DNA from 4 places in the Micromonospora sp. ATLC16 genome. Region 1 is predicted to be linked to each of the others. Evidence: riboswitches for the same ligand, from Rfam matches in the RefSeq annotation. Region 1 holds a riboswitch; each other region holds the start of a gene.
The links. Region 1 has a riboswitch for cyclic di-AMP ahead of AC2CHE_RS08795 (coiled-coil domain-containing protein). Riboswitches for the same ligand answer to the same signal wherever they lie in the genome.
Positions count from the first base shown of each region.

Region 2: it holds a riboswitch for cyclic di-AMP, as region 1 does, so the genes downstream of both, AC2CHE_RS06570 (NlpC/P60 family protein) here and AC2CHE_RS08795 (coiled-coil domain-containing protein) in region 1, are expected to answer to the same signal.
Region 3: it holds a riboswitch for cyclic di-AMP, as region 1 does, so the genes downstream of both, AC2CHE_RS05450 (C39 family peptidase) here and AC2CHE_RS08795 (coiled-coil domain-containing protein) in region 1, are expected to answer to the same signal.
Region 4: it holds a riboswitch for cyclic di-AMP, as region 1 does, so the genes downstream of both, AC2CHE_RS17390 (coiled-coil domain-containing protein) here and AC2CHE_RS08795 (coiled-coil domain-containing protein) in region 1, are expected to answer to the same signal.

Region 1 is NZ_JBXUOW010000014.1:70,021-72,204, reverse strand. Features, by position in the region: gene AC2CHE_RS08800 (cation diffusion facilitator family transporter) at 1-639, shown strand, start outside; cyclic di-AMP (ydaO/yuaA leader) riboswitch at 792-923, shown strand; gene AC2CHE_RS08795 (coiled-coil domain-containing protein) at 928-2,079, shown strand.
Region 2 is NZ_JBXUOW010000010.1:18,416-20,599, reverse strand. Features, by position in the region: gene AC2CHE_RS06575 (C40 family peptidase) at 1-745, shown strand, start outside; cyclic di-AMP (ydaO/yuaA leader) riboswitch at 938-1,072, shown strand; gene AC2CHE_RS06570 (NlpC/P60 family protein) at 1,210-2,184, shown strand, end outside.
Region 3 is NZ_JBXUOW010000008.1:3,556-5,739, reverse strand. Features, by position in the region: gene AC2CHE_RS05455 (hypothetical protein) at 1-426, shown strand, start outside; cyclic di-AMP (ydaO/yuaA leader) riboswitch at 704-844, shown strand; gene AC2CHE_RS05450 (C39 family peptidase) at 1,072-1,950, shown strand; gene AC2CHE_RS05445 (DUF397 domain-containing protein) at 2,106-2,184, opposite strand, start outside.
Region 4 is NZ_JBXUOW010000039.1:25,321-27,504, reverse strand. Features, by position in the region: gene AC2CHE_RS17395 (YibE/F family protein) at 1-545, shown strand, start outside; cyclic di-AMP (ydaO/yuaA leader) riboswitch at 712-843, shown strand; gene AC2CHE_RS17390 (coiled-coil domain-containing protein) at 847-1,863, shown strand; gene AC2CHE_RS17385 (carbonic anhydrase) at 1,940-2,184, opposite strand, start outside.

The DNA.
Region 1 (2,184 bases):
GCCCTGGCCAACGCCGTCCTGCTCTCCGGCGTGGCGGTGTACGTGCTGGTCGAGGCGGTACGCCGCTTCGGCGATCCGCCCGAGGTGCTCGCCGGCCCGGTCCTGGTGGTGGCGGCACTCGGCCTGCTCGCCAACGTCGCCGCGTTCGCCCTCCTGCGTCCCGGGGCGCGGCAGAGCATCAACCTGCGCGGGGCGTACCTGGAGGTGTTGGGGGACCTGCTCGGGTCGCTCGGCGTGATCACGGCCGCCGCGCTGATCGCCGTCACCGACTGGTGGTGGGCCGATCCGCTGGTGGCCGTCGCGATCGCCACGTTCATCCTGCCCCGGACGTGGCGCCTGGGCCGGGCCGCGGTACGCATCCTGGTCCAGGCCGCTCCGGAACACCTTCAGGTCACCGCGGTGCACGACCGGCTGGCCGCGGTCCCGGGCGTGGCCGGCGTCCACGACCTGCACATCTGGACGTTGACCTCCGGCATGGAGGTCGCCTCGGCGCACCTGACCGTACGCCCGGGCACCGACCTCGGCGCCGTGCTGGCGGCGGCCCGCGCGGCACTGCACGAGGACTTCCAGATCGAACACGCGACCCTCCAGATCGAGCCGCGATCGGATCCCGGGCCCTGCGGGGCGGCACAGTGGTGACCAGATGAATCAGACAAAAAGGTATATTCGCCGCTTTTACTCTGGTCTACTGGTCAACAACCGAACACCAGCAGTACCAGCAGCTGCACCGGTCACCTGGGCACCGGTAGGCTCTGACCCGGCCATCGCCAGGCGGCACCCACCGGTGCCGGCGGCGGCCGCCGCCTAATCGCCCGCCAGGGCGAACCGGGGAACCGCGTTCCTGGGGTGTATCCGCGCAAGCGGAAGGGATCTTCCGTCCCGAACCCGTCAGCTAACCCGGTCGGCGGCTGACGGAAGGACATGTGCATGCCAGCAGTGGCAACGGTAAGACCGGCCGCCCCCACGGTGGCCCTGATCGCCGCCGCGCTCGCCCTCGCCCTCGGGGTCGCGCTGGCCCCCTTCACCCCCGCCGCCGCGGCACCGCCGCCATCGCGGGCGGCAGCCCCGGGCGATGTGGACGACGAGGGTGGCACCCCGGCCCTGCGCGCGCAGCTGGAGGCAGCCAGCAAGGGCTACCTCGACGCCAAGACGGCGCTCGACCGCTCGGTCAAGCGCCAGAAAAAGCTTGCCGAGCAGCTCAAGACGACCGAGAGCCAGGTCGCCGAGCGCGGCACAAAGGTCGCCGAGATCGCCGCACAGGCGTACCGCACCGGGCGGCTGGGCGCCGCGTCGGCGCTGCTCAACAGCGGTTCACCGGCCGGCTTCATGGACCGGGCGGCGGCGCTGGACGCGGTGGCCGCCAACGAGGACCGCGCGTTGCGTGAACTTCAGACCGCCCGGGACGAGGTCAGCGCCACCAAGCAGGCCCTGGACGTGGAGATCCAGGAGCAGCGCAAGCAGGTGGCCGTGATGGCCAAGCGCAAGGACCAGGCCGAGCGAGCGTTGACCGTGGCCATCGAGCGGGACGAGGCGGCCGAACGGGCGCGGGCCGCCAAGCGGGCCGCCGAGCGGGCCGCCGAGCGCGCCGCCAAGCGGACCGCCGGACGGGCCGCCCGCCCACCGTCGCGTAGCAGCGGGTCGAGCCCTACCGCCAAGCCCGCCCCCCGCAACTCCAACGGGTCGTGGCCCTCGGAATCGTGCAGCGTCAACGACCCGACCCCGGCCAACGGCTGCATCACCCCACGCACCCTGCACGCGCTGAAGCAGGCCAAGTCGGCCGGCTTCACCAGGTACGTCTCCTGCTACCGCCCCGGCGGCTCGGGCGAGCACCCGAAGGGCCGGGCCTGCGACTTCGCGGCCCAGAAGAAGGGCTTCGGCGGGGACGCGACCGGAGGTGACCGGACCTACGGCAACAACCTGGCGGCGTACTTCGTCAAGAACGCCGACCGGCTCGCGGTGCTCTACGTGATCTGGTACAGGCAGATCTGGCTGCCCAGCAGCGGCTGGAAGTCGTACAGCGGCGCCCGGGGTGACCCGTCCAGCGACCACACCAACCACGTCCACCTGTCGGTGTACTGACCTGCTCGTCACGCCGGGTGAACCACTCTTCACGAGCGGTTCACCCGGCGTTGCGTTTCCCGTCGGCCGGCGGGGCGCCCTCCCTCGACGCGTCTTCTTGGTTAC
Region 2 (2,184 bases), on a different contig from region 1:
CCTGGAGAAGAAGATCCAGCCGCTGGCCCTGGAGACCGAGCTGGCGATGAACCGGGTTGCCGATCTCGCCTCCCGCTACTACATCACCGGCCCGTCCAAGGAGATCGGTGCTGTGCTGCTCAACACCAAGCCGAACGAGCTCGGCGAGCAGATGGCCCTCCTTGATCGGTTGGCGTCACAGGAGCGCCACGAGCTCGAAGGCGTCATGAAGATCCGCAAGAAGTACGACGACCAGAAGGCCAAGCTCGACGCTCTGATCGCCGATCAGGAGGCGAAGCAGAAGCAGCTGGCGGCGAAGAAGAAGCAGATCGACGCCGAGATCAAGCGACTGGAGAAGTCGCTGCCGGTGACCACGGTGAAGACCACCAACTGCCCGACCATCAACGGTGTGGTCAGCGACGCCGCCCGCACGGCCATCCGTACCGCCTGCGCCCAGGTCGGCAAGCCGTACGTGTGGGGTGCCACCGGCCCGAACTCGTTCGACTGCTCCGGTCTGACCCAGTACGCGTACAAGGCCGCCGGCATCTACCTCACCCACTACACGGGTGCCCAGTGGAACGAGGGCAAGGCCGTATCCCGTTCGGACGCCCGTCCCGGCGATCTCGTCTTCTTCCGCAGCGATGTCAGCCACGTGGGGCTGTACCTGGGCAACAACCAGATGGTCCACTCGCCACGGGCCGGCAAGCCGGTGAACGTCTCGCCCATCACGACCATGCCGGTCGCCGGTTTCCGCCGACCCGGCTGAGCCGCCACCAGCGTCGGCTGAGCGGTCGCGCAGGATCGCCCGAGGGCTCCCGGTCAAGTCGACGGGGGCCCTCGTCGTTGTCGGATGTCAGCACCCACAGTGACGGCGCGGTTGTGTTGCGTATCGACGCCGATCGTCCCTACGCTGGGCAATCGTCGGCCGCTGGCAGATCCGCCCACCCCGGGCGGTAACGGTCCGACACCGCCGAATCGCTCGTGAGCGAGCCGGGGAACCAGGTACCCGGGTGAATCCGTGCCCGTCACGGTAGGGCGCCCCTTCCCGCCCGAACCCGTCAGCCAGGCCCTGTGCGCCGAAGTCCTCGGTCGAGCCGAGGCGGAGTCCAGGCGGCGGTCCGGCAATCCCTAACGTGGCCGGCCTTCGCCCGGGCCGACGTAGGCCGGCCAGGGACTTCGGCACCGGGCCTGACCCGGTAGGCGGTATGGGAAGAAGGAGTGCTGAGCCAGGTGGCAGACCAGGCCCCGCGGCCGCCGTCAACGCGTCCGGAACTGTCCGGCCGGCCGACGGCTGCGCCGCGTTTTCGCTGGTATCGCTGCATCCCCGCCGCCCTGGCCGCGACCGCCGTGATGTTGACCGGCGGCGCGGCGGCCGCCTGGGCCGATCCCACGGTCGCCGACATCGAGCGCCGCATCGACGAGGACTGGAACCGGCTCGAACCCGTCATCGAGCAGCACAACGCCACGCGGCAGGACCTGGCCGGCAAGCGACGGGAGGCGGACGCCCTGGCCGCCCGGATCGCGCCGCTGCAACGCCAGGTGGACGAGGCCATGGATCGGGTTGGCAAGCTCGCCGCCCGTGCGTACAAGGGCGGACAGGTGCGGGCCGTCAACGTGCTGCTCGGCAGCCGGTCGCCGGGTGAGGTCGTCGAGCAGCTCGGCCTGCTCGACCGGTACGCCCGGGTCCAGCAGCAGGACGTCCGGCACGCGAGTGAACTGCGCGACGAACTCGTCGCGGCCAAGGCCGGGCTGGACCGCACCGTCGATCAGCTGACCCGCGCCGAGGCCGATCTCGCGGCGAAGCGGCGACAGATCGACACCGAGATCGACAGGTTGCAGCGGCTCCGGCTACGGGCGTACGGGAAGGGCGGCGGTGGGCCGCTGCGGCCGGCGCCCTGTCCGGCCAGCTACCCCGGCAGAGCGGCGGGGGATGCGGTCACCTTCGCCTGCGCCCAGATCGGCAAGCCGTACTCCTGGGGCGCCGAGGGACCCGATGCGTACGACTGTTCCGGGCTGACGCTGGCCGCATGGTCGCGGGCCGGTGTCGCGCTGCCGCACAACGCGGCCAGGCAGCGTCAGGTCACCGCGTCGGTCAGCCGCGGCGCGCTGCGCCCCGGAGACCTCGTCTTCTACTACCGAGACCTGCACCACGTCGGCATGTACGTCGGTGGTGGCTGGGTGGTGCACGCCTCCCGGGCGGGTCAG
Region 3 (2,184 bases), on a different contig from region 1:
GCCGGCGTCGCCGGACTGCCGACCCCACGCACCCCCCGAACCCCGGCCGAGTACGCGGCCCGCGAGCGCTGGCTGCGCCGGGCCGCGATGGCGGCCCACTGGCGTGGTGACCTGACCGCCCGCCAGCTCAGCGATGTGCTGGCGGGCCGCTCCGGCTGGGACCCCCGGCGTCACCCGGCCGAGCAGGAGGTAATCCTCGCCCGGGTGGTGCGTGACAACCGCCTGGCGGCCCATCGATCGGCCGCCGAGCGGGAGCGGGACCTGTGGCGGGCGGCGGAACTGGCCACCGAGGCGGCCCGCGCCCTCTCCGCCGAGGCGTACGTGGCCGCCGGGCGGCTCCGACCGAACCGGCTGCCCGTCTCCGGTCGGGTCACCGTCGGGCGGCCCGACCTTGTCCCGCGCTGGCGTCCGGCTCGGCTTGGCTGAAATTCCATGAGCTGGGTCACAATGGCCGGAAATTCGGTCACTTTTCGTAGGTGAGGCCATTGCCGCAGCAATCTCCGTCGAGATTTTCACCGGCCGTCCGGTTGCTACCTGAAAGTGCCTGGAATGCCGTCGGTCCCATTGAGCGATGCCAGTTCTTCGGTACCCGAAAATTGCCGCGCCGGATGATGTTTAAGCAGGTCAGGGTGGTTTGGCTTCGAGGTGGCCGACCAGTAATGTCAGCGCGTCCGGTGCGGTAGCCGATCGCAGGAAGCGACGCCGTGCCGACCCGCTCAATCGTGATCTCACGAACCGGGGACCCACAGCGCCACTGGGGTGAATCCGTGAGCCTCGGCTTGCGGTAGGGCGACTTCCCGCCCGAATCCGTCAGCTAACCCGGTCGGCGGTGACGGAAGGAGTACCAACCCTCGTGCAGTCCGATGTGATCCCCCGGTTCCCCCGCCTCCACGGCACCGCGGTGCCCGTGCTCGCTGGCCCGACCGCCGCGAGCTGACCCCGGTCATCGCCACCGCCCGGGTCCTTTCCGGGCGTACCCCTTGAACGGCCTGTCCCGCTCACCCGGGCGGTCGTCGGTGCCCTGCTGCCGACCCGACCGCCGGTGCCGGTGTGCCGTTCTTCCCTCAACCCGTGGAGGAACCGTTGAAGCACACCCTCTCCCGCCGGCTCCGCCGGCGGGTCACCGAACGCCCCTATCAGCTCGTTGTCGGATCCGCCGTGGCCCTCGTCCTGGCCACCGGCACCGGCGCGGCCCTCGCCGGCACCGGGAACACCCCGGCAACCACGCAGGCCACGACCGCCGCCGCCGAAGTGCGCAGTGACACGGAGGTCGCGCCGAGTCAGGCGGAGGTCGCGCCGAGTCAGGTGGAGGTGGCGCCGACGACCGCCGCACCCAGCAGCGCCGCACCCGGCAGTGCCGCGCCGGCCAGCGCCGCCTCGCCGTCACCGAAGGCCACCACGGACCCGGACCTGGTCAGCAAGAAGGCGACACCCAAGCCGCCGGCCTCGAAGGTTCTGGACTACGACCACCAGGCCCAGAGCAACGGCTACTACTGCGGTCCCGCCGCGGTGCGTAACGCGCTAAGCGCCGCCGGTGTCGCGCGTACCCAGGACGCCCTGGCCAGCCAACTCGGCACCACCTTCGCCGGCACCAACTCGGCCGAGGACACCACCCGCGTCCTCAACGCCGTCGTCAAGGGCGACCCGTACGAGACCACGATGATCCGTGGCGGTGCGGCCACCCCGACCCAGATGGATCAGCTCCAGGCGGACGTCGTCGCCGCCGTCACCGACGGGCGGGGCGTCGTGGTGAACGTCGCCGGTTCCGTCACCGACACCGACGGCCGCTGGCACTCGTTCCCCGGGGGCCACTACATCGCCGTGGTCGGCTACCAGGACTCCGGCCGGCTGGTGAAAATCGCCGACTCGGCCGACGCCTCGTACCCGTCGTACTGGATCAGCACCATCGCCCTGGCCAACTGGGCCGCCACCCGCGGCTACTCGGCCTGATCGCACCCGTTCCGCTGCACCCGTTCCGCTGCACCCGGAAGCCCTCGGCCCGCGGGCCGAGGGCTTCCGTTTCCGGTACGTCAAGCGGCGGGGCGTGCTGTGTCGCCAGCTCGCCGTAGCTCGGGTTCGTCGGACGTGTGGGCGGTGTCGCGTCGTCAGGCGTGCGGGGCGTGCCGCTTCGCCAGGCCGACGAAGCCCGCCCAGGCCGCCGGGGTGAAGGCCAGCGTGGCGGCG
Region 4 (2,184 bases), on a different contig from region 1:
TGCACGGTCTGCTGCTGGCCGGCATCATCATCGGCTCGCTGGGGGTCCTCGACGACGTCACTGTCACCCAGGCCGCCGCGGTCAACGAGCTGCGCCACGCCAACCCGAACCTCTCCCGCCGGGAGTTGTACCGCTCGGCCACCCGGGTCGGGCGGGCCCACATCGCCTCGGTGGTCAACACCATCGTGCTGGCGTACGCCGGCGCCTCGCTGCCGCTCCTGCTTCTGCTGACCGCGGACTCCCGTGCGCTGGGGCAGATCCTGACCAGCGAGTTCCTCACCACGGAGATCGTCCGAAGCGTGGTCGCCACGCTCGGGCTGGTCGCCGCGGTACCGCTGACCACCGCGCTGGCCGCGGTCGTCACCACCGCCGGACGCGGCGACACCGGCGTCCCCAGCGGTGCGTCCACCCCCGTGATTCCCCGGCCGGCGACGGACCGGGCCGAGGCGCTCCGCGCTCTGAGCACCCCACCCAACCGAAACACGTCCCCCGCCGCCCCTTCGGGGTGGCCCGAACCGGACAGGAGCACGGACACCACATGGTGACACCCCTCAACGTGACCGCCCCTGCCAATGCGGCTCGTAATCGTGTCGCTGGTCACGCAGAGCGATTACGAAATGACGCATCTCGTCGGGTTCGGGGCGTAGAAGCACAGATGGACCCTCAGGTAACCTCACTGCCGGTCATCGCCGAAGGCGCGCAGCGGCGCCTGCGGTGCCACCGCCCAATCGCCGCGAGGCGAGCCGAGGACCCGAGTACGTGGGGTGAATCCGCGAGAGCGGTAGGGGCCACTTCCGTCCCGAACCCGTCAGCTAACCCGGTCGGCGGTCGATGGAAGGGAAAACAGTGACGGCACCCCTACGCCGCTGGCTGACGCCCGTGGTGGCCGTGTTCGCCGCGTTCGCCGTGTTCGCTGGTCCGATGCCGGCGCCGGCCGCACCGAACAACCCCAAACCCGCGGAGCACGACGACGACCCGCCGATGCTGAACGATCTGATCGAGGCGACCACCCGGGACTACTCCAAGGCCAAGGCCAAGCTGGAGAAGTCCAAGAAGCGCCAGCTCCGACTGGCGGTTGAGGTCCGTTCCGCCCAGGCCGACCTGGACGCGCTCTCCCCGCAGGTGGCTCAGATCGCCACCCAGTCGTACCGGACGGGCCGGGTCGGCGCGATCGCCATGCTGTTGCAGAGCGGCGCACCCGACTCGTTCATCAACCGCGCGTCGGCACTGGACGAGCTGAACCTGGTCAACGACAAGAAGCTGGGCGAGGTCAACGCGATCAAGCTTCGTGCCGAGCAGGCCAAGCTCGCGCTCGACGCCGAGGTGCGCGAGCAGAAGAAGCTGACCAACGACATGGCGCGCAAGAAGAGTGAGGCGGAGAAGTCCCTCCGGCTGGTCGGCGGTGTCGGCCTGACCGGCGGACTGGTGGACGCCACCTCGCCGGTGGCCAGGATCGCGCCGAACCGGTCCTCGGACGGCGGCTGGAAGCCCGAGTCGTGCAGCCAGAACGACCCCACCACGTCGGGCTGCATCACGCCGCGGACGCTGCACATGTACAAGGAGGTCAAGCGGGCCGGGTTCAACCGGTTCGTCGGCTGCTTCCGACCGGGCGACAAGTTCGAGCATCCCAAGGGCCGGGCCTGTGACTGGTCGTTGCAGAACAGCGGCTTCAGCCCGTGGCACAACAACGACACCCGGATCTACGGCAACAACCTGGCGGCCTTCCTGGTCCGCAACGCCGACCGGCTGGGCATCTACTACGTGATCTGGAACCGGCAGATCTGGTTCGCGGCCACGGAGCGCTGGAGTTCCTACAGCGGCCCGTCCAACCACACCGACCACGTGCACGTGTCACTGCTCTGACCGCCCGACGCGACGCACCGAGGGCCGTCCCGCCAGCCGTGGCGGGACGGCCCTTTCGGTCCGATCACCGAGCGGATCAGGGTGCGGTCGCCAGCGCACCGCCGAGTTCGGCGGGTTCCGCGGCGACCGCCCGCACCTCACCGGCGGCCAGCCGGTAGGACATGCCGACCACCGCACATCGCCCGGCAACCACCTCGGCCGCGAGGGTCGCGGAGGAGGCCAGCATCGTCTCGACCGTCCGGGCGATGTGGATGTCCACGATGCCGTCCAGGTCGTGCACTCCGGCATCCTCTGCCCGGTGCAGACTCGGCACCACGGCGT